DNA from 2 places in the Colwellia sp. PAMC 21821 genome. Region 2 is predicted to be linked to the other one. Evidence: predicted binding sites of a transcription regulator. Region 2 holds the regulator's gene; the other holds the start of a gene.
What was found. Region 2 encodes FNR, which switches genes on or off when oxygen is low (the NO sensors DNR and NnrR bind a similar motif). Its sites were predicted from a motif close to TTGATCTAGATCAA; they were not measured.

Region 1 (12,636 bases), 2.3 Mb from region 2:
ACCTGCATGTTTTTAATAAATTCAGCGTAACTTTCTTCTGCTTTCGCCTGCACTTGTACTGACAACCCACAGTAAAAAAACAACACTAATAGCTTAATGAAAAACTTCATTTAATATCCCTGTTTTAAGTAAAATCGAGTGAGTTATAAAAACTCCCCCTGAGCTAAAATTAAAATGATTATAGGTACTAAAAATCACCCTATTCTTGTTATAATCGCCTAATAGCAAGTTGATTAATTATCTGTCCATTTTTAATGGTTAGCATGAAAAAGCAGACATCTTAATTAGTCAAATTGATAATAATTGGCACTTTGATGACTTGATAATACATCATAACATTGAAAATTAAATACAATATACTCCGTCATAAGAGTATGACTCTAAAGTAATTAGGTAACCCAATGCAACGACTAGCTCCCGCTTTACGTGAAGATAATGTACCAGCAGATTTAATTTCATTAATAGAAACCATTTTAGCGGCAACAAAGGAAATTTCATTCCTTGTTAGCCAAGCTCATCTAGGCGATGTTATGGGCTCTACCGTTGATGAAAATATTCAAGGTGAAGTGCAAAAAAAACTCGACGTTGTAGCCAACGATTTATTTAAAGACATTCTTCTAGAGTCAGGTTTGGTTAAAGCCATTTCCTCTGAAGAAGAAGATACTTCTGTCGCCGGTGAAAAAAATGGCAAGTTTTTAGTCTCATTTGATCCATTAGACGGCAGTTCAAATATTGATATTAACTCTTTAATTGGCACTATTTTTTCTATTCACGAAGCACCCGCTGATATGGATGCCAGTGATCCTGACATGTTTAAGCAGTCTGGTAATAAGCAAATTTGTGCTGGTTATGTACTTTATGGTCCGGCAACTATGCTTGTAATGACAACAGGCAATGGTACTCACTTTTACGTGTTAGATCGAACGCACGGCGGCTTCTCATTAGTCGAACGTAATGTACAAGTACCAAAAGATACCCAAGAATTTGCTATTAATATGTCTAACCAACGTTTTTGGCAAGCCCCAATGCAAAATTATATTACCGACTTACTCGCTGGTAATACTGGCCCGCGCGGTAAAAACTTCAACATGCGCTGGATTGCGGCTATGGTCGGAGACATTCACCGTGTGTTAACGCGTGGAGGTTTATTTACTTACCCTGCCGATAATAAAAACCCTGAAAAGCCTTATAAATTGCGTTTAATGTATGAAGCTAACCCTATGAGTTTTTTAATTGAACAAGCTGGTGGCTTAGCCATGACGAGCAAAGGACGGATTATGGATATGGACCCAACAGATATTCATCAACGCGTTGAAGTTATCATGGGATCAAAAAATGAAGTAGAAGTTTGCTTAAGTTACTACAAATAAACCTCAAATGAATTTAAGCTTGCACTGAAAGTTTCAGCCAAAAAACACCTAGAATGCTAGGTGTTTTTATTTCTAGCTTTTATGGATTTATAATTTAATAATTTCTCTCATTAAATTAAGTTGGTATGCATTACGCCCCATTTGAATTAGTCAGTCGTAATTTTTATTGTTACATTTTAAAGCCGTACATTATAAAAAGTGACTAACGTTATCTATAGTAGTACGATGAATATCCTAGCAAAATTTTCACAAGGACGATGGGATTATGAGCCATATCACGACTATTGAGCGTACTTTCACCGAGCAAGAGCAACTTGTTTCTACCACCGATTTAAACGGTACCATTACTTATGCTAATCCTGAATTTTGTGAAATAGCCGGCTATAGTTTAGAAGAATTAATTGGCCAACATCACAATATTGTACGCCACCCTGATATGCCCAAAGCAGCTTTTAAAGATCTATGGGAAAAGTTAAAACGTGGTGACTCTTGGCGTGGCATGGTTAAAAATCGCTGTAAAAACGGTGACTACTATTGGGTGGACGCTTACGTAACCCCTCTTTTTAACAAGGGGCAAATTACCGGTTATCAATCTGTTCGAGCATTTCCAAGTGATCAACAAAAAGTTCAAGCACAATTACTTTACGATAAACTAAACCACGACAAACCCATATTGGATTTACATGCCAATATCCCCCTCAAACGATTTGTGGCACTTATTTGTGTTATAGCAGCGATATCGATGGATTGGATGCTCGTTGGTACAATAACATCCACTTTAATATTATTAGGCTGCCTTGCGCTAATCATATTTATTTTTGCCGAAGAACTCATAAAAATCCCCAATCACCTTGGTAAAACAAAATCAATGTTTGATAGCCCGTCACGACATGTATATCTAGGTAAAGGTATTCTCAACATCATTAATTACCCGGCAGAATTATACAAAGCTAGAATAAAAACAGTCCTTGGACGCAGTAACGACTCAGGCAGAAGACTAGCAAAACTTGCCGACGAACTTGCTCAAACGTCAACCGAAATGCTCAGTGGCATCAAAGAAGAAAATGAGCATATTAGCCAATTTTCCTCCGCTATCACCCAAATGAGTACAACGATAAGCGAAGTTAGCGAAAGTACCACCTTAGCACATGATAAAGTGGCTCAAGTCCAAGCCGACTGTCTACAAAATATTGTCACCATAGAGAGCAGTGAAAATAAAATTACCCAACTCGCCACTGATGTTGAAAATGCCGCTAATAATGCGACTGAATTAGTGACTGATGTTGATAAAATATCGACTGTAATGAGTGAAATTCAAGGTATTGCGGATCAAACAAACTTACTGGCTTTAAATGCGGCAATAGAAGCAGCAAGAGCAGGTGAACAAGGTAGAGGCTTCGCCGTGGTTGCTGATGAAGTAAGAACCTTGGCCAGTAGAACACAAAGTGCGACTGAACAAATACAGCTATCTGTTTCTGAATTGCAGCGAACATTGAAGTCTTGGAATCAAGTCATGATGTCCAATAAAACCAATGCAGATGAATGTTCTGCTGAATCTAATGCTATTAAGCAAGCCATGCAAAATATTATTGATAATATTCAAAATGTTAATGATATGACAGCGCAAATTGCTACGGCTTCAGAGCAGCAGAGTGTGGTTGCTGAGCAGATCACTCAAGGCATTCATAATATCGGCAATATATCTCAACGTAACACTCAGTTGGCTGCTGAAGTATCAAATAAAAGTATTGAAGTGAATAAAAATGCCGAAGCAATCGAAGAGCTTAGCACCAATTTTAGTTAACAGATAAATTACGCTTATATCGGTAAAACTTTCATTTATTAAAATGGCTACTCTGGTAGCCTTTTTTATTTATATGATTAATTTTTTAACGGCTTAACCACGTGCAAGTTCAGTTCAGTTCAGTTCAGTTCAGTTCAGTTCAGTTCAGTTCAGTAAGAATTTAACCTATCAACTACCTTCAATCTTCTATATTTCGCCCGTAATTTAACGTTAAAAAAAGTACTAAAACTCGCCATAACTCCCCTTTTATATTTGGTAAAAGCTTGACTTAGATCAAAAAAAGACTACAATTTTCACAAATTACTGAAAATACAGAAACAACAGTAAATATGAAAATTACAGCTATGACTCAATCATTAGTGTTGCACTTTGGCGAAATGGGCTCGCGTTGGGGTTTAAACCGCACGCTAGGACAAATGTACGCCGTTATTGTCCTGACCGAATCGCCTCTTAATGCCGATCAAATCAGTGAAGCTCTACAAATTTCGCGTTCGAATGTCAGTATGGGCTTAAAAGAGCTTAAGGCCTGGAACTTAATTAAACTCCACCATATTCCCGGCGACAGAAAAGAGTACTTTTCAGCACCTAGTGATATTTGGGAGATTGCTCGCACCTTAGTTGTTGAACGCAGAAAGCGCGAGTTAGACCCAACTTTATCAACACTGCGTGATGCCTTAATGGAACAGCCTAGCAATGAATCAGATGAATACGCACAAATGCGCGTTAAACAAATGCATGACCTGATGGAAATGGTGACGCTTTGGACTAATGAGATGCAAGGAATGTCTTCAGAAAAACTGTCCGCTTTACTCAAGTTGGGTGAAGGTATTAGTAAAATATTAGATGTAAAAGACAGGCTATTACTACGATAAAAACTATTAAAATTGCCATTATTTTATTACATAGAATATGGCTAAAAGAATTAAAACGACAGGACTAAAGCGTCTGTCGTTTACACAAGCACTTTACTTAATTAAATGGAGTACATCACGTGTTAGATGCATCAGCTCTTGCTAACGACACAAGTTTCATGCTTTCCCGCATTCAATTTGCTGCCAACATTAGTTTTCATATTTTATTTCCTACCATCAATATCGCCTTGTGTTGGGTATTGTTGTTCTTCAAGGTTCGCTTTAATCAAACCCAAGACGATAGTTGGTTACGCGTTTATCGGTTCTGGGTCAGAATATTTGCCTTAACCTTTGGTATTGGCGTGGTCAGTGGCATTACTATGTCATTTCAGTTCGGTACTAATTGGCCGGGGTATATGGAAACCGTTGGAAATATAGCGGGGCCTTTACTTGGCTATGAAATAATGACGGCATTCTTTTTAGAAGCCTCATTCCTTTCAATTATGCTGTTTGGGATGGACCGAGTCTCTAATCGCGTCCATACCATTGCCACCGTACTGGTTTCTTTTGGTACCACTTTATCGGCATTTTGGATTTTATCACTCAACTCATGGATGCATACGCCAGCCGGCTTTGAGATGATTGACGGTGTAGCCCATGTTACGAGCTGGCTTGAGGTTATTTTCAACCCTTCTATGCCTTATCGTTTTATGCATATGCTGCTCGCTTCAGGGTTAACCACTGCATTTCTAATTTCGGGTATTTCTGCTTATCGCCTGATCAAAGGCGATAATAAAAAGTCAGTAAAACAAGCGCTAAATTTTTCCGTGGTCTTGGCCGCAGTCTTAATTCCAATACAAATTTTTGTAGGTGATTTACACGGTTTAAATACTTTTAAAAACCAACCTGCAAAAGTTGCGGCTATGGAAGGAGCTTGGAACACCGAAGCCAATGTTCCGTTATTATTATTTGCCTTACCTAACGAGAAAAAAAGAGAAAATAGCTTTGAATTAAAAGTGCCCAATATGGCCAGTATCATTTTAACTCATGACTCAGCAGGCGAAATCAAAGGCTTAAATGACTTTGTTGATAAACACCCACCTGTTGCCCCCGTATTTTTCAGCTTTAGGATAATGATAGGCATTGGCATATTGATGCTGATATTTTCTTGGCTAGCAACATACCAGTATGTCATCAAAAAACGCTACCCACCTTGGTTATTAAAAACAGGTATTGCCATGACATTTTCCGGTTGGCTAGCAACATTAGCTGGTTGGTATGTTACAGAAATTGGCCGACAACCATTCTTAGTGACTGGCATATTGCGTACCAAAGACGCTGTTACGACTACGCCGCCTGAGAATATAGCCATGTCTTTAACTTTGTATCTAGTTATTTATGTGTTTTTACTGATTGCCTACATTCGCACTTTATTTGTTATGGCGAATCGAGCAGTAATATTAGAAAAATCAAATGCATCATTGACTGAAGCAGGCTCGTCTATCGAACCTAATATCCCCTTAGCTGACGAAGGAGAAAAATAATGATATCCGCAACAGTAGATTGGCTACCAATCGTTTTCGTTGGCTTAATGGGCCTATCGTTTTTAGTTTACGCGATACTTGATGGTTACGACTTGGGCGTTGGGGTATTACTACCTTTAGACAACCCTCAACAACGTGATATGATGATTTATTCAATCGGGCCATTTTGGGATGCCAATGAAACATGGCTCGTTATGGCTATCGGCTTATTATTGATTGCCTTCCCTAATGCCTACTCTCTCATATTTCAAGCATTGTATCTGCCGACCGCTTTGATGTTAGCTGGGCTAATTTTACGTGGTGTTTCGTTCGACTTTCGCACCAAAGCGCTAAGTGCTGATAAAAATAAATGGGAGTATGCTTTTAAGTTTGGCTCTTTATTAGCAACATTATCACAAGGCTACATGTTGGGTCGCTACATCACCTCGTTTGAAGATACATGGTTATCTCTGGGCTTTTCAGCCTTGTCAGCTATTTGTGTAACGGCAGGTTATTGCTTTATCGGTGCGGCATGGTTAGTAATGAAAACCGAAGGTGAGTTACAGCGCCGTGCTGCAAAATGGGCAAAATATACCAATGTACTTATGGCCTTTGGTATTGTCGCTGTATGTTTAACTAATCTATTAATTGACCAACAAATTATGGATAAATGGTTAGGCGGAATACAAGCGATAATGCTGGTGCCAATCACCTTATTACTTGGCTTTACATTTGTAACCGTACATCGCTATTTAGACAAAGTGCCGATGGAAAATGATCTTGGTTGCTGGCTCCCCTTTACAGCCGCAGTTATGATATTTATTCTATGTTTTTGTGGTTTAGGCTACAGCTTTTATCCGTACATAGTCCCCTTTAAAACAACCATATTTGAAGCAGCAAGCTCTAGAGAGTCATTATGGTTTATTTTTGTGGGTGCAGCAGTCGTTTTGCCGATGATTATTGGTTACACCATATTTTCTTATAAAGTGTTTTGGGGTAAAACCACTAAGCTTAACTACTAGGCATACTTACTAGGCTTAACTACTCGGCTTAACCATTAAGCTTAACCATTAGCCTTAGTGACTAAAGTTGTACGAAAAGAGTGCAAATAGTCACTAGGCTAACACTAAGAAATTTTGCTAGAATACGCGCCATATTCTAGACAGAACTCATTTATTCGCTCCGTTATTAACTTAGCAGAGCTTGGAGATAGCAATTTATGCCAGCTTATGCCGTAGGTCACAAAGTACCAGATTCAGATTCAATCTGCTCAGCCATCGCGCTTTCATATTTGAAAACAACGATTGGTGAAGATGTAAAACCCGCACGTTTAGGTGAACTTTCACCTGAAACTGCCTTTATTTTAGAGAAGTTTGGATTAGAAAAACCTGAGCTTAAGTTAAACTTTGCTGATACAGACGGTATTTATGTTGTTGATCACTCAGACCGCATACAAGGCCCTGACGATATTGATGAATGCACAGTGTTAGGCATTATTGATCATCATAAATTAGGTGATATTACCACTTCTACTCCGCTAGAAATTTGGGTTCGTCCGGTAGGTTGCACCAATACTATTATTAAAATGATGTATGACTTTCACGATGTTGAAATTCCTAAAAACATTGCTGGTGCTATGATGTGCGCTATTTTATCTGACACCGTTATTTTTAAATCTCCAACTTGCACTACGGCTGATATTAAATGTGTTGAAGCTTTGGCTGAAATCGCCGGCATTGAAGATTACAAAGGTTTGGGCATGGAAATGTTCACGGTTAAATCTTCAGTACAAGGTACACCAGTACGTGAGTTAGTATTACGTGACTTTAAAGATTTCAATATGAGCGATAACATTGTAGGTATTGGCCAACTAGAAGTTATCGACCTAGCCTTGTTTGATGAGATGAAAGCTGATTTACATGCTGACTTACAAGCCGTTAAAGAAGAAGGTAATCGTCATACCGTAATGTTGCTGCTTACTGACATTATGCAAGAAGGTTCAGAACTTCTCGTAGTAAGTGACGATACCAGCATCGTTGAAAAAGCTTACGATATTAGCTTAGTTGATAATAAAGTTTGGTTACCGGGTGTAATGAGCCGTAAAAAGCAAGTTGTACCACCGTTGCAAAATACCTTTGCTAAGTAAATAACTTAAATATCCCAAGCAGTTATACAAGTACAAAGCCTGACAATCGTCAGGCTTTTTTAATGACTCCGATTGTGAACACTTATAACTGTCTATAACTATCCATAACTACAGATAAAACTATGCTGAATAAATAACTCGGCAAACATTTATAATAACCAATTTATCCAAGAAAAAAGTAAGCTAAGCATCTCTCAGTAAATGCCTTTATATTTATATTTAAAGTAATACCTCTTTGCTGAACCACCTTTTATAGGGCTGGTAGCGGTCGTATAGCCAATTAAAAGTAAACGTATAAACTAGTATAAATATTAAAAACCCGGCCTCTAAGGTAATCGCAGCTAACCAAGATATTTTTAAATACCAAGCTAATACCGGCAAGGTAATTATCACCATACCTAACTCAAAACAGCAGGCATGAAAGCCCCTAACAACTATACTTCTGTCAATACGGTTTTCGCCCATTAACTTATCAAAAATTATGTTGTATATATAATTCCACAACATAGCAAAAATAGATAAAGCAACACTTACCGTAATCATTTTTCCGGCACTAAAACCGGTAATTATGGCCGATAAAGGTACCATAATGGCCAACATGCAAACTTCAAAAAATACAGCTTGAAATACTCTCTCAGTTTTTTTCATAATTTAACTCTATAATTCGTGACGACAAGGCTATTTTCATTCAAAATAAAGATACATTACAGTCAGCTTGTATCTGGTAAAGCGATATGTTTAGTATTGATCAACTCCAAGCTTTTGTAACAACAGTAGAAACTGGGTCATTTTCAGCCGCAGCACGGCAATTAAATAAAGCGCAATCCGTTGTTAGTCAACATATTATAAATCTCGAAATAGACTGCAATACAACGTTGTTCGATCGCTCAGGCCGTTACCCTTTATTAACGCTAGCGGGTAAAAAATTATTATCGCATGCTCAAGCATTACTAAATCAGCATCAACGCCTGCAAAGCTCTGCGCTTGCATTAAACGACAATACGCCCAACGAAATTACTATTGCACTTGATGAGGGTATACCGTTTAAAAATATCACCACAGCCATTGACCAGCTTCAAATCCTATACCCTAATGTAACGTTGGAATTCTTAAGCGCCTCAAGTTTCGATATTATTGACATGTTAAATACTGAACAGCCGTTAATTGGTATTGTTTTTAGCGAACTCGGCATGCCAAGTTATTTAGATTTTGAATGTGTTGGTTCGGTAAAGTTTGATTTGTATGTTGCCAAAAGCCACCCATTGGCGAAGCTTAAATGTAAAAACATTGATGAATTAAGGCTGCACCGCCAGTTACTTATTCGCTCTCGAAATACGAAAACCAGTAGCTTTCAATTAAAAATAAGTCCTGATATTTGGTTTGCCGACAATTACTTTTTATTGTTAGAGTTAGTAATACAAGGACATGGTTGGTGTTTATTGCCAAACCATGTCGCCGCCGATCCAGTAAAATCATCAGAGATAGTAAAGTTACCTTTAGAGTTCGAAGAGATCGGCTGGCAGGCGAATGTTGACGTATTGCAGCATCAAAGACACAGTGATTTAGCCATTTTTAAAACCCTTAGAAGTTTATTACGTAACCGCTTATAGCATTCTTATAGTATTAACTAGCGTAAAAAAGCCCAGCACTGCTGGGCTTGGTACAAAGGGTATTAGCACTAAGAGTTAAATATCTTTCACACCCATATTAAATAAAGTAAAACCGTAAATATCGGCATACTGATCAATGGTTTTACTGATTGGCGTACCGGCTCCATGGCCCGCATCTGTTTCAATGCGAATTAAGGTTGGATTAGCGCCAGCTTGTTTATCTTGTAACTCAGCAGCAAACTTAAATGAATGCGCCGGCACTACGCGATCATCATGATCACCTGTTGTTACCATAGTCGCGGGATAATGCGTGCCCGCTTTAACATTATGTACCGGCGAGTAACCTAGTAAATAGTTAAACATTTCGGCATTATCATCTGACTTACCATAGTCGTAAGCCCAACCAGCACCTGAGGTAAATGTGTGGTAGCGCAATATATCTAATACACCAACCGCCGGTAATGCCACTTTAAATAACTCAGGACGTTGCGTCATTACTGCGCCAACTAGCAAGCCTCCGTTAGATCCGCCCATTACCGCAAGTTTGTCTGAAGAAGTTACTTTTTCTGTAATCAGATATTCTGCGGCAGCAATAAAGTCATCAAAGACATTTTGCTTTTTAAGCTTTGTACCCGCGTTGTGCCATTTTTTACCGTACTCGCCACCGCCACGCAAATTAGCTACAGCATATACGCCACCTAATTCTAACCATGCTGCACGGGTTGAACTAAATTGCGGCTGCAGGCTGACATTAAAGCCACCGTAGCCATATAAAATAGTCGGATTACTACCATCAAGCACTAGCCCTTTTTTATGGGTAATGATCATCGGTACTTTCGTACCATCTTTAGACTTGTAAAAAACTTGTTTTGACTCAAAGTTATCGCTGTCGAAATTTACTTTCGATTTCATATGTACAACAGATTCACCCGTTGCAACATCTAAAGTAAAAGTGGTTGAAGGTATTTTCTGATTACTAAACGAGTAATAAATTTTGCTTTGTGACTTTTTACCACTAAAGCCGCCAGCTGTACCCACTTCAGGTAATGCAATATCGCGAACTTTCTTACCGGTTAAGTCATATTGCTGAATAAAAGATGTGGCATCTTTCATATATTTAGCAAATAAGTAACCACCGCCGGTTGAAACCGATAAAACATTTTCAGTTTCAGGAATAACATTTAGCCAGTTTGCTGGTGCTGGTTTTAACGCATTAACTTTAACCACACGTTTATTAGGTGCAGCCATATTGGTGACAAATAATAAGTCATCACCATTACTGTTGACCATATAAGTGTCAGAGTCAGTGTTATCAACAACCGTAATCAATGGTGAGTTTGTTTTGGTTAAATCTTTGATAAAAAGCTTGTTACCTGAAGTTGAAACCGCTGCAGATACCAATAAATATTTACCGTCTTTAGTCACTTCACCACTAACATAACGATGTTTATGTGCGTCTGTGCCACCAAAAACTAAGCTATCTTCTGATTGTGCGGTGCCAAGCTCGTGATAGTAAAGTTTATGTTGATCCGTTTTCGCTGATAACTCACTACCTTTAGGCTTGTCGTAACTAGAATAATAAAAACCTTTATTACCCAACCAAGATAAACCACTAAATTTAATATCTACCAATTCAGCTTCAAGCACTGCTTTAGTTTTCGTATCAATAATACGTGCTTTACGCCAATCGCTTCCGCCTTCAGAAATTAAATAAACGGCCAAAGCGCCATCTTCGCTAAACTCAATACTGGCTAGAGAAACCGTGCCGTCTTCACTAAAAGTATTAGGATCTAGAAAAACTTCCGCTGCTGCATCACCTTTTTGACGATATAAAACATATTGATTCTGTAAACCATCATTTTTATAAAAGTAGCTATAGTCACCTTCAATAAACGGCATACCTACTTTTTCATAATCTAATAAAGCCGCAAGACGTGATTTAATTTTATCGCGATAAGGTATTTGCTCTAAATATGCGGAAGTCGTTTTATTTTGTGCTTTGACCCATGCAGCAGTTTCGGCGCTCATATCGTCTTCTAGCCAACGATAATTATCGGTTACTTTTGTGCCAAAGTATTCATCAACAACAGCCACTTTTTTCGTTGTTGGATAAGTTATCATTGTACTTTCATCGCCTATACTTGCTACTTTCACCGAAGCCGGAGTCGCTGTTGTATCTTGACTACAGCCCGATAAGCCACACAATGCGACTAACACAGCAGAATTTAGTATTAATTTTTTAGAAATCATAATTTCCCAAACAAATAAAGTTGTTAATATATTGTTATCAATCATATGGCAGGCAATAATCGATGTCCACCGAATCAACTGAGTTAAGCCTAATAAATCACATGAAATCATAATAATAAATCATTATGATTAAGCTCTTAAAAAGTAATCAAAGGCGCAAACATGAAAATCAAAAATTCAGCACGACTTAGTTATCAGCTTATTGATGAAAGCGATAGCGAATTTCTTTTTCAGCTAGATAAAAATCCGGAAGTTATGCGCTATATCAACGGTGGTAACATGACCTCGCGCGAAGACATTCGCCAAGTGTTTATCCCAAGACACAGTGCCTATAAAAACATCGAAAAAGGTATGGGATTATGGAAAGTTACTGTAATAGATACTCAAGAGGATATTGGCTGGATTTTAGTGCGTCCAATGGATTTTTTTTCCGACAATCCTAAGTGGCATGACATTGAATTAGGTTGGCGTTTTTTACAGTCTACTTGGGGCAAAGGTTTAGCTTCAGAAGCCGCGATTCACATTCAACAATTACTTGCTAAACAGCAAGAAAATAAAAGCTTTAGTGCTATAGCCGTAAAAGATAACCTTGGTTCAATTGCGGTAATGAAAAAACTCGGTATGGCATATATTAAATCGTATATTCATTCTGACGCACAGCTAGGAAATTCTGAAGTGGTGCTGTATCGCGTTGAGAATAATCAATCCTAAGATTATACTTTTTACTTCGGCACGAGAATAAGGTCCAATGAGTACAGACAAAAAAGCCCAACAATGGTTGGGCTTCATACATATCGCTAACTTATTTAATTAAATAAAAAACTTAACTAAGCATATTGAATAAACGCTACACTCGTTCAAATACCGTTGCGATACCTTGGCCTAAACCAATACACATAGTCGCTAAACCAATGTTAGCGTCTTGCGCTTCCATTAAGTTAATTAACGTACCTGAAATACGCGTACCTGAACAACCTAGTGGGTGGCCTAAAGCAATTGCGCCACCGTTAAGGTTAATCATGTCATCCATTTTGTCTTCTAAACCTAATGAACGTACACAAGACAAGGCTTGGGCAGCAAAT
Region 2 (12,636 bases):
TTGTCATCAATAAAGGTATTTCTGCAATTCGCAATGAACTGCCGGATATTTTAGAGGATGCGACAAATGAGTTAACGTATTTAAGTCGGGAGATATTTAATGAGTTATGGCTTGAATTTCAAGTCACAGAAGTGAAGTTTAAAGCGTGTGAAGTTCGCTTAAACACGATGAATAAAGAAAATGAAATATGTGTTCGCTTAGATGAAATATTAGGTATTGGAGCAATCACAGCTAGCGCTACTTATGCAGCTGCAGGAGATGGAAAAGACTTTGTAAATGGTCGACATTTTTCGGCATGGCTTGGGCTTGTTCCTGGGCAGCATTCAACGGGTGGAAAGGCCACCTTACTCGGTATAAGTAAACGCGGTAATAGTTATTTAAGAACACTATACATCCACGGGGCCCGGGCAGTATTAAGGCACAGTGAAAACAAAACTGACCGATTTAGTTTGTGGGCACAAGCGTTAAAATCCCGACGAGGACACAACAAAGCATGCGTTGCTGTGGCGAATAAAATAGCAAGAATGGCTTGGGTAATAATGGCGAAGGGGGAAAGTTATCGCCCGGCTATATAAATAAAGCTCAAAACTGAAGCAAGTTAGATTGGTTTCAGTGATGAGATAACAGTAAAACCCTTTTACTTCAGTTGCAAAAGATAAATTAATCGGATGGTAAGATAGTCAGACTGGCTTGCACAAAACCTGGTACCTGCATTGGCTAATAAAAAAGCCGGAGGGATGATGAGGAGTGTGAGCGCAAACAACCATCGGGGCCAGAAGGTAAAAATCCTTCATAAACAGGCCGGATATATGAGAGCAATGATTTTCTCTTACATAACGATTAAATGTCTTGCAAACGGAGTGGGTCCATATATGCAGGTACTTATGTTTAGTCTGGAACAATAAACATGTATTCTTGAACAATTTATCCTCGCTTAAAATTGGTCAATAACTTATTACATTTGGTATTACTCGCTCGTGAAAATCTACAGACTTTAGTTGACGGGTTTGGTTAGTTGAGTACCCCCCACGCTTTCTTAAATATGCTTGAGTAATCTTGAGTAATCTTAAATACGGTAACTCGCCACTGTAAACATTTTAGTAAATTTTTTGTTTGTCTCAGTGGTGAAGGTTAACCAAATACGCCATGTCATTTGCTCTGATGAACAACTGCCCACTAATACTTCGGTTTGAAATACTTGGCTAATTGCTTGGCTAACATCTTGGTTAATATTTTGGCTGGTATTTTGTCTGGTATCGGATTTAATCGCTTGTGCTTGTAACTTGCTTATATCTTTAGCTGATGCCTTTAAACCCGCCTTTGCGCTTTCAATACTTAAACGGTCAGTTGTCTGCGCTTCAATAAATAACGGTATTTTCCCCATGAACATGTCAACACCTTCAAGGTAACCGCTAATATTTTTTAGTGTCTCGCTACCTTGGTAATTCAGCACCATATTAAACGATTGCTCTGCCACTATTTTTTCAACATCAAATAACACTTGAACTTGTCCGCCCGCTAAGTCGAATTGACATTGGCTTTGCTCGGCAATGCACTGGGCAGTACGTGGGGTAATATCACCGACTACGTTAGTGCTTGTATCCTGCGGACTGCAAGCAACGAGCATTATTGTTAGCACAGCGACTAACAGTGCGAACAACATACCTTGAGTTAGTTTTTCGGTAATATTCATTGAATGGGGATAAAAGAAAGATATTTGTTGGTTATGATACACAACCCAAGATGATAATTTATTATTTTTTATGTGATTTCATGCGATTTTAGCAATAAAAAAAGTTATCTTGATTATCCTTGTTATAATTTTTTACAACAATAATCTCAAATAGTTCTATAAATAAGCAATCCCAGACAGCTAAAGCGCTAAAAAGTATAAACCTCATAATTTATCCAAAATATTTCGGGTGAATGCAAAATACATTCTAGCTCACTATTTATCACACTTTACTCATAGGAACAGGCTGTTTTTAAAGCTAACCTTTTATAGTTACAACAATTAATTTACCCGTGTAAATTAATTCATTTAACAAAATTATGACCACAAATATTTTTTTGTTGATTTAAATCAAGCTTTGCGGTTGATTTATGGCATGGGCGAAAGGTAAAATCACATAGATTCTGAAACAACTCGTTTGCGGGTGTAACATTTATCACGGCTTCTCAGCATTTTTTCATGAAAAAGTCTCTTTTTTATACAAAATTGCAAAACCTAACCTAGTAACGGAACAATTAAAATGACAACAACGCTTGATCATCCGTCCTATAACTACAATGTGGTGCGTCAATTCACCGTAATGACAGTTATTTGGGGGATCGTTGGTACTCTTGTAGGTGTTCTTATTGCGGCGCAATTAATTTGGCCAGCACTAAACTTTGAAACACCTTGGTTAACCTATTCTCGTCTTCGCCCGCTTCATACCAATGCGGTAATTTTTGCTTTTGGTACCAGTGCACTATTTGCAACTTCGTATTATGTTGTGCAGCGCACCTGTAAAGTAGCGCTCTTTGGTGGCAAATTAGCGGCCTTTACCTTTTGGGGTTGGCAAGCCGTTATTGTGCTTGCAGTAATCACTTTACCTATGGGTTACACATCAAGCAAAGAATACGCTGAGTTAGAATGGCCAATTGATATTTTAATCGCCGTTGTTTGGATTAGTTACGCCATTGTATTTTTTGGTACTTTGATTAACCGTAAAACATCTCATATTTATGTTGCCAACTGGTTCTTTGGTGGCTTCATTCTCACCGTTGCGGTATTGCATATTGGCAACAGTATGGTGATTCCAGTTTCAATGATGAAGTCTTACTCCATATATCCTGGTGCAATTGATGCCATGATGCAGTGGTGGTATGGACATAATGCCGTAGGCTTTCTATTAACCGCAGGTTTCTTAGGTATGATGTACTATTTCGTACCAAAACAAGCTGAGCGCCCTGTTTACTCTTACCGTTTATCAATTGTTCATTTTTGGGCATTGATTTCATTATACATTTGGGCAGGCCCGCATCATCTACATTACACTGCACTTCCTGATTGGGCACAATCAGTTGGTATGGTTATGTCAATCGTACTATTCTTGCCTTCTTGGGGCGGGATGATCAACGGTATAATGACACTTTCTGGCGCATGGCATAAGCTGCGTTATGACCCTATTCTACGCTTCTTAATTGTTTCGTTGTCTTTCTACGGTATGTCGACATTTGAAGGCCCTATGATGGCAATCAAGTCGGTAAATGCCCTTTCGCATTATACTGACTGGACTATTGGTCACGTTCATTCTGGTGCGCTAGGCTGGGTTGCTATGGTATCTATTGGTGCTATGTACCACTTAATTCCTGTGTTATTTAACCAAGGCCGTATGTTCAGCGTACGTTTAATCAACGTGCATTTCTGGCTACATACGTCGGGTGTTGTTTTATATATTGTCGCCATGTGGATTTCTGGTGTAATGCAAGGGTTAATGTGGCGTGCGGTTAACACTGACGGTACCTTAACTTATAGCTTTGTTGAAAGTTTAACAGCCTCGTATCCTTTCTACTTCATCCGTTTTGTTGGTGGTGTATTGATTGTTTCTGGCTTTATTTTAATGGCTTATAACATGTTCAAAACAATTTATGCTAAAGACAATAGTCTTGAAGCAGTTAAAGCAGCTTAAGGAGCCAACGATGAAAAATAAACATGAAAAGTTTGAAAAAAATGTTGGCTTGTTTGCTATTTTTACCATTCTAGCGATAAGCGTGGGTGGTTTAGTTGAAATTACGCCACTTTTCTTTCAAAAAGCGACAAATACGCCAGTAGATAATCTACGCCCTTATACGCCACTAGAAATGGAAGGTCGTGATATTTATATCCGTGAAAGTTGTAATGTTTGCCATAGCCAAATGATCCGTCCTTTTCGTGCGGAAACTGAACGCTATGGTCATTACTCTGTGGCCGGCGAACAAGTTTGGGAACATCCATTTTTATGGGGTTCTAAACGTACGGGTCCTGATTTAGCCCGTGTTGGTGGTCGTTATAGTGACGATTGGCATCGTGCACATTTACTCGACCCTCGTTCAGTTGTTCCTGAGTCGAATATGCCTTCATTTAAGTGGTTAGCGGAAAATACGCTTGACGGCGAATTAACCGCTAAAAAGTTATCTACATTTAACTTTTTAACGCGTAATCGTAGCCACAAAGACGAGCAAGGTAATGCTATTCCGCTTTACTCTGAAACTGATATTGCAGGTGCAAAAAAAGCAGTTAAAGGTAAAACAGAAATGGATGCATTAATTGCATATCTTCAGTCTCTTGGTCATGCGTTGAAATAATATGATGGATTACGGCACGCTTAGAGGGCTTATTGCCCTATTAATATTGGCATTATTTATTGTTATTGTGGTTTGGTCATATTCAAAAAAACGCAAGTCTGCGTTTGATGAAGCGGCAAATTCAATTTTTGAAGAAAAAACTGAAACCGAAATAAAGCACTCTGACAAAAATAACAAACAGGAGACTAATAATGTCTAGTTTCTGGACTATATGGGTATCAGTTCTATCCCTTGGCACATTGATAGGTTGCTACCTATTGTTACGTATGTGTTTGAAGAACTTTGCAGGCGTACCTGAAGGTGAAGCTACGGGCCACGTTTTTGATGGTATTGAAGAGTTAAATAACCCACTACCGAAATGGTGGAGTAATTTCTTTTTATTGACCATTCTTTGGGGCTTTTTCTATATTGCGGTTTATGGCTTAGGTGGTTGGAAAGGTTTTTCTGGCTGGGAAAGTTCTAACCAAGGTATTTTAAATTTAGCCGAGTCTAAAGAAAAAGCGGCTTTGGCAAAAGAAACCGGCAAGTTAGTACAATATGATCGTGAAGTTGCTGCTGCAGATGCTAAATACGGACCAATTTTTGAAGCGTATGCAAAACGTGAAATTATCGATTTAGCCACAGCTAACGATGAAGAAGCAACGGCGGCTCGTAAAGTAGGTCAACGGTTATTTTTACAAAACTGTTCGCAATGTCACGGCTCTGATGCACGTGGTGCAACTGGCTTTCCTAATTTAGCTGACCAAGACTGGTTATATGGTGGTTCACCTGAAGCGATTAAAGCCACGCTTATGCATGGTCGTAAAGCTAATGGCATGATGGCTTGGAGCGCAGCTTTAGGCGGCGAGCAAGGCGTTAAAGAAGTCGCGGCATTCGTGCTGAGCTTAAGTGGTCGTGAAGTTGCCCCTAAAGCAGCAGAAGCAGGTAAAGTTAAATTTGCCATGTGTGCAGCTTGTCATGGTAGTGAAGGCAAAGGTAGTGATGCTATGGGCATTGCTTTAGGCGCACCAAACTTAACCGATAACATTTGGCTATATGGTGGTTCTCAGCGTGCTGTAGAATCTTCAATCGCTAATGGTCGTGCCGGTGTTATGCCAGCGTGGGATAAAATCCTAGGTGAACAAAAAATTCACGTGATCAGTGCTTATGTATATAGCTTGTCGCAAGAATAAAGTTAAAAATACACATTAAAAACAAGGCCTTGGTATATCAATATACCAGGGCTTTTTTTTAACTGATGGTTTGGTTAAAGTTTGTAATATTACCGTTTTTTAATAGTTCCTACCTCAGAAAAGTCGTATAATGCCTGCTATCTCAGCAAAGTAGAAATTTTCATGAAAACATCTTGGTATCAAGAGCCTTGGGCTTGGCTTGTGTTTATATTACCTTTTACGGCGGTCGTTGCCGGTATTGCCACGTTTATTATTGCCAATACTGATCCTGACCCTCTTGTTGTTGGCGATTACTATAAAAAAGGTAAAGCTATTAACTTGGAATTAGGCAAAATTAAACAAGCACAAAAACTCGGCATGAGTTTTGGTTTGAAGCTTGTTGATGATCAGCTTGTCATTCGACCAACAGGTATCGAAAAAGAGTTTCCAATATTGAATGTTAACTTTTATCACCCTACATTAGCGCAGCGAGACTTTTATTTAGCGTTAACGGCTGATGGTAATGGCAACTTTACTCATTACTTTGAAGCGGACCAAAATGTTTCAGGCAAATGGCGTGTGACCATTAGTTCTTTTGAAAATGACTGGAAGATTCAAACGGAGATGACCTTGCCTCAGTCTGAATTTGTTATCATGAAACCGAATCCATCTACAGCAAATTAATTAGCCTGTATTAATGAGCATAGTTAAATCAGTAAAGCTAAATGAGCAAAGATAAATGAGCAAAGCTTGTTTTCATTGTGGCGAGCCAGTCCCCAATGGTATTAATTTAATAACAAATATTGAAAGTATGAGTCAACCTATGTGCTGCATAGGTTGCCAAGCCGTCGCACAGACTATCGTCGACAATGGCTTAACTGACTATTACCGTTTTCGCAGTGCGCCAGCACAAAAAGGTGAAGTGTTAATACCAGAGCAACTCCAGCGTAATAAAATACTTGATGATGAAAGCTTACAAAATGAGTTTACCTATTATCATGATGGCTTCAAAGAAACAATTTTAACCATTGACGGTATAAGCTGCTCAGCATGTGCATGGCTAATAGAGATGCAAGTTAGCAAACTCGATGGTGTTAATAAGATCACGGTGAATGCGACAACACAAAGAGCGACCGTGCAGTGGCAAGAAAGCCAAGTAAGACTGAGTGAAATACTGAGTTTAATCGATAAAATTGGCTATCACGGTCTGCCATTTAAGGCCAGTAGCGCCGAAAAAGTTAATAAAAAACAAGCAAAAAGCTTTATTAAACGCCTTGGCATTTCTGGTATTTTAATGATGCAAGTTATGATGATCGCCTTTGGTTTGTACTTTGGCGCTTTCTCAGATATGGCAGAACACAATGTTATTTATTTACGCTGGGCGAGCTTTTTCTTAACCTTACCTATTGTTACCTATGGCGCTTATCCTTTTTATAAAGGCGCATTTTATGCCCTAAAAGCCCGCCAACTTTCGATGGATGTACCGGTATCTATTGCGATTATTTTGGCATTTTTAGCGAGTTGCTGGGCAACATTCACCCAACAAGGTGAAGTGTATTTCGAATCTGTTTCCATGTTTACTTTCCTCATTCTTATCGGTAAATTCCTGGAATTTAGAGCCCGTAGTCGTGCCGCGGATGTTTCAGCAAATTTATTAAAACTTATACCGATGACAGCGACTAAAATAGAACAAGGTGTTGAGCGCTTTATTTCAGCCAATAATTTAAAAGCTGACGATATTATTTTAATAAAGCCAGGCGAAACCATTCCAGCTGACAGTGAAATAATCACCGGCACGAGTCAAATAAATGAAGCTATGCTGTCGGGTGAACAACTGCCCTTAATGAAAACAACGTTAGACAACATATTTGCCGGCACCATAAATGGTGATGGTAATTTAACAGCAAAAGTTAAACACAACAATCAAGAGTCATTTTTAAGCCAATTGATTCGCCTAAGTGAAAATGCGCAAAGCCATAAACCTAAGTTAGCGAAGTTGTCAGATAAAATTGCCCAATACTTTGTTGCGCTAATTTTAATTGTTTCTATTATTACGTCAATATATTGGATACAACATGCACCGTCAGAGGCATTTTGGATCACCCTGTCTGTTTTGGTGGTTACTTGCCCCTGTGCTTTGTCGTTAGCAACACCTACTGCACTCACCTGTGCAACTACACGCCTTAATCGTGAAGGTATTATGATTAAGTCAGCACACGTACTGGAAACTATGCCTGAAGTCGATGCCGTAGCATTTGATAAAACCGGCACCTTAACCACCGGTGAATTTGCCCTTGTCAAAGTAAAAACTTATGGTGATTTTTCAGATGATATTACCTCAGAAGGTCAAGAACAAGTACTCGCTATTGCAGCAGCATTAGAGGCACATTCTGCACACCCGTTGGCAAAAGCGTTTAGCCCTTTTCGTGATTTTAACCAAACAACCACACAGGTTGTCGTTGCTCCCGGCGCTGGTATTTCTGGTGAAGTTAACGGCCAACACTATCGCATTGGCAAAAGTTCGTGGCTACTTAGCGATAATAACAATTCAGCTTACAGCGCGCAGTGTGTATTAATGCAAGGTGAAACATTAGTCGCTGAATTTTATTTAAATGATGGTTTACGTGATGACGCTAAACCCTTAATAGCGTTTCTTCATCAACAAGACATTGAAACCACCATGTTATCGGGCGATAACCTGCAAGGCTGCAATAAATTGCAATCAACACTGCAAATTAACAGTGTACAAGCTAACTTATCAGCTCAAGACAAGGTAAATGCCATAAAACAGCAACAAGCCACACACACGGTCGCTATGATAGGAGATGGTGTAAACGATAGTCCTGTGCTCGGCGCAGCGCATTTATCGATTGCCATGGGTAGTGGTACCGATATTGCTAAAAACGGTGCCGATGTGATATTACTGAACAACAAGCTTAAAGGCGTGCAAACATTACGACAGGTTTCGGTGCGAACGGCGCGCATTATAAAGCAAAACTATCTTTGGGCTTTTGGTTATAATGCCATTGTATTACCGTTAGCGGTTACGGGTCATATTGCACCCTATATGGCCGTAATTGGTATGTCGGCCAGTTCAATTTTAGTAGTAAGTAATTCATTAAGGCTTTTAAAAAAATGAGCATAATTTACGTATTAATTCCCATTGCAGTATTACTGACCACTATCGGTATTTATCTCTTTTTTTGGGCGGTAAAAACCGAACAATTTGATGACTTAGAAAAACAAGGTATGAGCATTTTATTTGATGATGAACATGACAAAGTCAGTCACAATAAAAGTACCAGTGCTTCACTTAACGTTACTCAGGTGAAAGAGACTGAGTTCAAAGACAATCAAACAAATGAAACAAATAAAGCTAAGAATCAAGTAGATAATCAGAACGATAATCAGGTCGATAAATAACGCCATGAATCTTGATTTTTTTTCAGCTTTTGTTATCGGATTACTTGGCTCTGGCCATTGTGTGGTAATGTGTGGCGGTATTAGCACCATGTTAACCACCGCGATATCGGATACCGCTCGTCATAAAAAATATGCCATTATATTTGCCTATAACTTTGGTCGCATAGCCTCTTATAGTTTGATAGGCGCCTTAGTCGCATTCACCAGTTCAATGGCCGCAAAAAATATAGGTTTTCCCGTTGCGATATTAAAAACTATCGCGGGCGTTTTTCTTATCTTGTTGGGTTTATACCTTGGTCAGTGGTTAATGTGGTTGAGCCGAGTCGAGCATTTAGGCAAAAATGTATGGCGTCATATATCACCACACACCAAAAAATTTATACCGATTAAAAACATAAAAAGTGCATTCGCGTTAGGCGCGCTTTGGGGTTGGTTACCTTGTGGTTTAGTTTATTCTACTTTAACTTGGTCATTAGCAAGTGCCGACGTACTTAATGGTGCCTTGATCATGTTTTTCTTTGGCCTTGGCACTTTGCCCGCTCTACTTTCAGTATCATTAGGGACTTTCAGCGTTAAGTCGCTATTAAGTCATGCTCTATTTAGAAAAATAGCGGCTATGTTAGTCGTTATATATGGCATTTATACTATACTGATTGCATATCTTTAACGTATCTACTATGGTGATCTTCATGGAAATATTTATAGGCTTTTATGAATAATAAATCGTGTGTAGACCAGCAACATATTCACTGCCAAAACTGTAGTATCAGTGAGTTGTGCTTACCCTTTTCTCTTAATGATCATGAGCTAGAAACCTTAGATAATATTATTGATCGTAAGCTTCCGATCCAAAAAGGTGAGCAAATATTTAACGATGGTCAGCCAATGAAAGCGCTTTACGCTATTAGATCTGGCACCTTCAAAACCTACACCATTAATAAACTAGGCGAAGAACAAATTACTGGCTTTCATTTAGCGGGTGATTTACTTGGCTTTGATGCTATAGCCAATGCTAAACACCCAAGCTTTGCAAAGGCATTAGAAACCTCAATGATTTGTGAGATCCCCTATAATACGCTCGATAATTTATCTAACAGTATGCCAAAGTTAAAAAAACAGATTTTGCGTATGATGAGCACTGAAATTCGTGAAGATCATGAAATGCTAACATTACTTAACCGTAAAAATGCAGAGCAGCGCTTAGCAACCTTTATTAGTACCTTAAGTATTCGATATCATGCCCGTGGTTTATCCGCTTCTGAGTTTCGCTTATCAATGACACGCAGTGACATTGGCAATTATATTGGCTTAACGGTTGAAACCATAAGCCGATTACTAAATCGCTTCCATAAAAATGGCTTAATAACCGTTAATGGTAAATTAATTACCATTCTAAATAGCGAAAAATTAAACCTCTGTGCTGGGCTTTAAACCAGCGTTTTCCCACATTTTTTCGTCTACTTTTTATTTACTTTCCATCTACTTATCTAGGCTTCCTTATTCGGCTATTTCAGGCTATGCTAAGCGTGAAATAATTAAATAAAAACAATAATAATTTGATTTAAAACAACTATTATTTTTTTAAAATAAGCTATTGTTATAGTATCAAACATATTATTTATTTCTCAGTTTGGTAATACCAGCAGGCAATTGACAAAGGAATTAGCTATGGAAAAGTATCAAAAAATACTCGCTATTGTTGACCCAACAACAGAAGATCAAAAAGCGCTAAATCGTGCAATAGAATTAGCACGTAAAACAGGTGCTAGCATTACAGCATTTTTGACCATATATGATTTTTCTTATGAAATGACTACTATGCTGTCAGGTGATGAACGTGAAGCTATGTGCAAATCTGTTATCAATGATCGCACACAATGGTTGGAGTCTTTACTTGCTGAACTTGATGTAACCGGTATTACAATTGATTGTCAGGTTATCTGGCATAACCGTCCTTTTGAGCAAATTATTGCCAAAGTTATCGATAACGGTTACGACATTGTTATAAAAGGGACACACCAACACGACAAATTTAAATCAGTGATATTTACCCCTACTGATTGGCATATTTTGAGAAAATGTCCTTGCCCTGTTTTACTCGTGAAAGAGCATTTATGGCCTGAAAATGGCAACATTATAGCCGCGTTAAATATTGGCAGCGAAGAAGAAGAGCATAAAGCGCTTAACGATAAAATTACCGCTGAAGCTAAACAACTCGCCAAGGTCATGAAAGCAAATTTGCACCTCGTTAATTCATTCCCAGGTACACCGGTAAATATCGCGATAGAAATTCCAGAGTTTAATGCCAGTGATTATAACCTCGCCATGTTAAAGCATCATAAGAAGGCAATGCTAGAGCATGCAACTGCCTTTAATATAACTGAGGAATGCACTCATATCCAAGAAGGCTTACCTGAAGATATTATTCAAAGCATAGCGGCCGAATTAGATGCCGAATTAGTTATTCTTGGCACGATTGGTCGCACGGGGTTATCAGCAGCATTAATTGGCAATACCGCAGAGCATGTTATCGATAGGCTCAATTGTGATGTATTGGCATTAAAGCCAGATGGTTACGTTTCCCCCCTCGATGTAGAATAAGGCATATTGAATAAGAGCATATTAAATAAGGGCATATTGTATAAAGATATGTAGATTTCAGAAATAGTGCGCTGCGCGTCACCTAATGAGAAAGTTATACATTTTGGTGACGCTTTATTTCGTCATCTACAGTTTGAGCTCTAAAATTTCCCCTCTAAAATTTCCCCTCTAAAATTTGCCCTCTAAAACTTGCCCTCTAATTCAATCACCATAACCACAAATTAGTCTGTTCAACAACAATTTTCACTATCAATAAGTTACCAAAGCGAATGTGTGCTAAGGCTTACTATACCTCTTATCCGGAATGACTAAAGTCACTATTCTATGGCCTTTAAGTCGGACTATAAAGGGAGGGTGTGTCGGTTGTTCACTCACTAAAGTACCTTAGTAGGATTTTTCCGTCGCTAAAAAAGATCACTTTTAAAATCAATTAATCAACTTGGTATAGCCGTGATATTGCAATAAAAAAAGTTTTTATAAGCTGTAAAGCGCAGTATAATAGCCCCACGGTGAAAATCTCCTTATTGTTGCTCGTTCTGATCTTCGAAAAGAGTCCTCTTTACCCCTCAATTATTGTCTTTTTAGGCGGGCCTACGAGCCTTTAAACGCTTATTTAGACAAGCTATTTATCTCATTATCGGTTTACCCTCTATAAGGAAAAGCACTATGACTAATCAAGACGCTTCGGCTGAGCGATGCTCGACGAGCAAGTTTTCGACTATTTTGATGATACTGTTTGCGGGAGCGCTCGCCACGATTATCTTTGATTTTTGGGGGCCTTCACTGTCTCCCATTCTAGGTTTTACCGCGCTCTCCACAATTAAACTGCCTACAACGATGATTGAAGTCCTATTCGGTTCAGCGCCGACAGGTGTACCCGAATTAGTTCACTACATTACAGGATTGATACTTTACCCGTTAGGCTGGCTACTTGTTGTACGACCAATGTGGAAGGCAATTATGCCATCGCTACACTGGACAATTACTGCTTTTGTTTACGGTGTAGTGCTTTGGGTGTTCGCGCTTTACGTTGTCGCACATCTTATCATCGGGCTGCCGCCGTTTATTGGTTTCACAGAAACCACTTGGGTCGCTCTTGTCGGCCACGTACTTTATGCATTGGTTTTTGCAT

Region 1: the regulator FNR is predicted to act here: its motif matches at 3,438-3,451, upstream of A3Q33_RS11100 (GbsR/MarR family transcriptional regulator).

What each region holds. Positions count from the first base shown of each region.
Region 1 covers NZ_CP014943.1:2,582,954-2,595,589, reverse strand. The annotation lists gene A3Q33_RS11115 (zinc-dependent metalloprotease) at 1-110, opposite strand, end outside; gene A3Q33_RS11110 (class 1 fructose-bisphosphatase) at 402-1,370, shown strand; gene A3Q33_RS11105 (methyl-accepting chemotaxis protein) at 1,636-3,174, shown strand; gene A3Q33_RS11100 (GbsR/MarR family transcriptional regulator) at 3,504-4,046, shown strand; gene A3Q33_RS11095 (cytochrome ubiquinol oxidase subunit I) at 4,205-5,569, shown strand; gene A3Q33_RS11090 (cytochrome d ubiquinol oxidase subunit II) at 5,569-6,570, shown strand; gene A3Q33_RS11085 (manganese-dependent inorganic pyrophosphatase) at 6,768-7,694, shown strand; gene A3Q33_RS11080 (PACE efflux transporter) at 7,914-8,342, opposite strand; gene A3Q33_RS11075 (LysR family transcriptional regulator) at 8,429-9,304, shown strand; gene A3Q33_RS11070 (prolyl oligopeptidase family serine peptidase) at 9,380-11,554, opposite strand; gene A3Q33_RS11065 (GNAT family N-acetyltransferase) at 11,717-12,265, shown strand; gene fadA (acetyl-CoA C-acyltransferase FadA) at 12,402-12,636, opposite strand, start outside.
Region 2 covers NZ_CP014943.1:322,154-334,789, forward strand. The annotation lists gene A3Q33_RS01255 (IS110 family RNA-guided transposase) at 1-575, shown strand, start outside; gene A3Q33_RS01265 (hypothetical protein) at 1,067-1,693, opposite strand; gene ccoN (cytochrome-c oxidase, cbb3-type subunit I) at 2,253-3,674, shown strand; gene ccoO (cytochrome-c oxidase, cbb3-type subunit II) at 3,685-4,329, shown strand; gene A3Q33_RS01280 (cbb3-type cytochrome oxidase subunit 3) at 4,331-4,528, shown strand; gene ccoP (cytochrome-c oxidase, cbb3-type subunit III) at 4,521-5,501, shown strand; gene A3Q33_RS01290 (FixH family protein) at 5,664-6,164, shown strand; gene A3Q33_RS01295 (heavy metal translocating P-type ATPase) at 6,220-8,619, shown strand; gene ccoS (cbb3-type cytochrome oxidase assembly protein CcoS) at 8,616-8,903, shown strand; gene A3Q33_RS01305 (sulfite exporter TauE/SafE family protein) at 8,908-9,570, shown strand; gene fnr (fumarate/nitrate reduction transcriptional regulator Fnr) at 9,615-10,334, shown strand; gene uspE (universal stress protein UspE) at 10,572-11,504, shown strand; gene A3Q33_RS01320 (hypothetical protein) at 12,171-12,636, shown strand, end outside.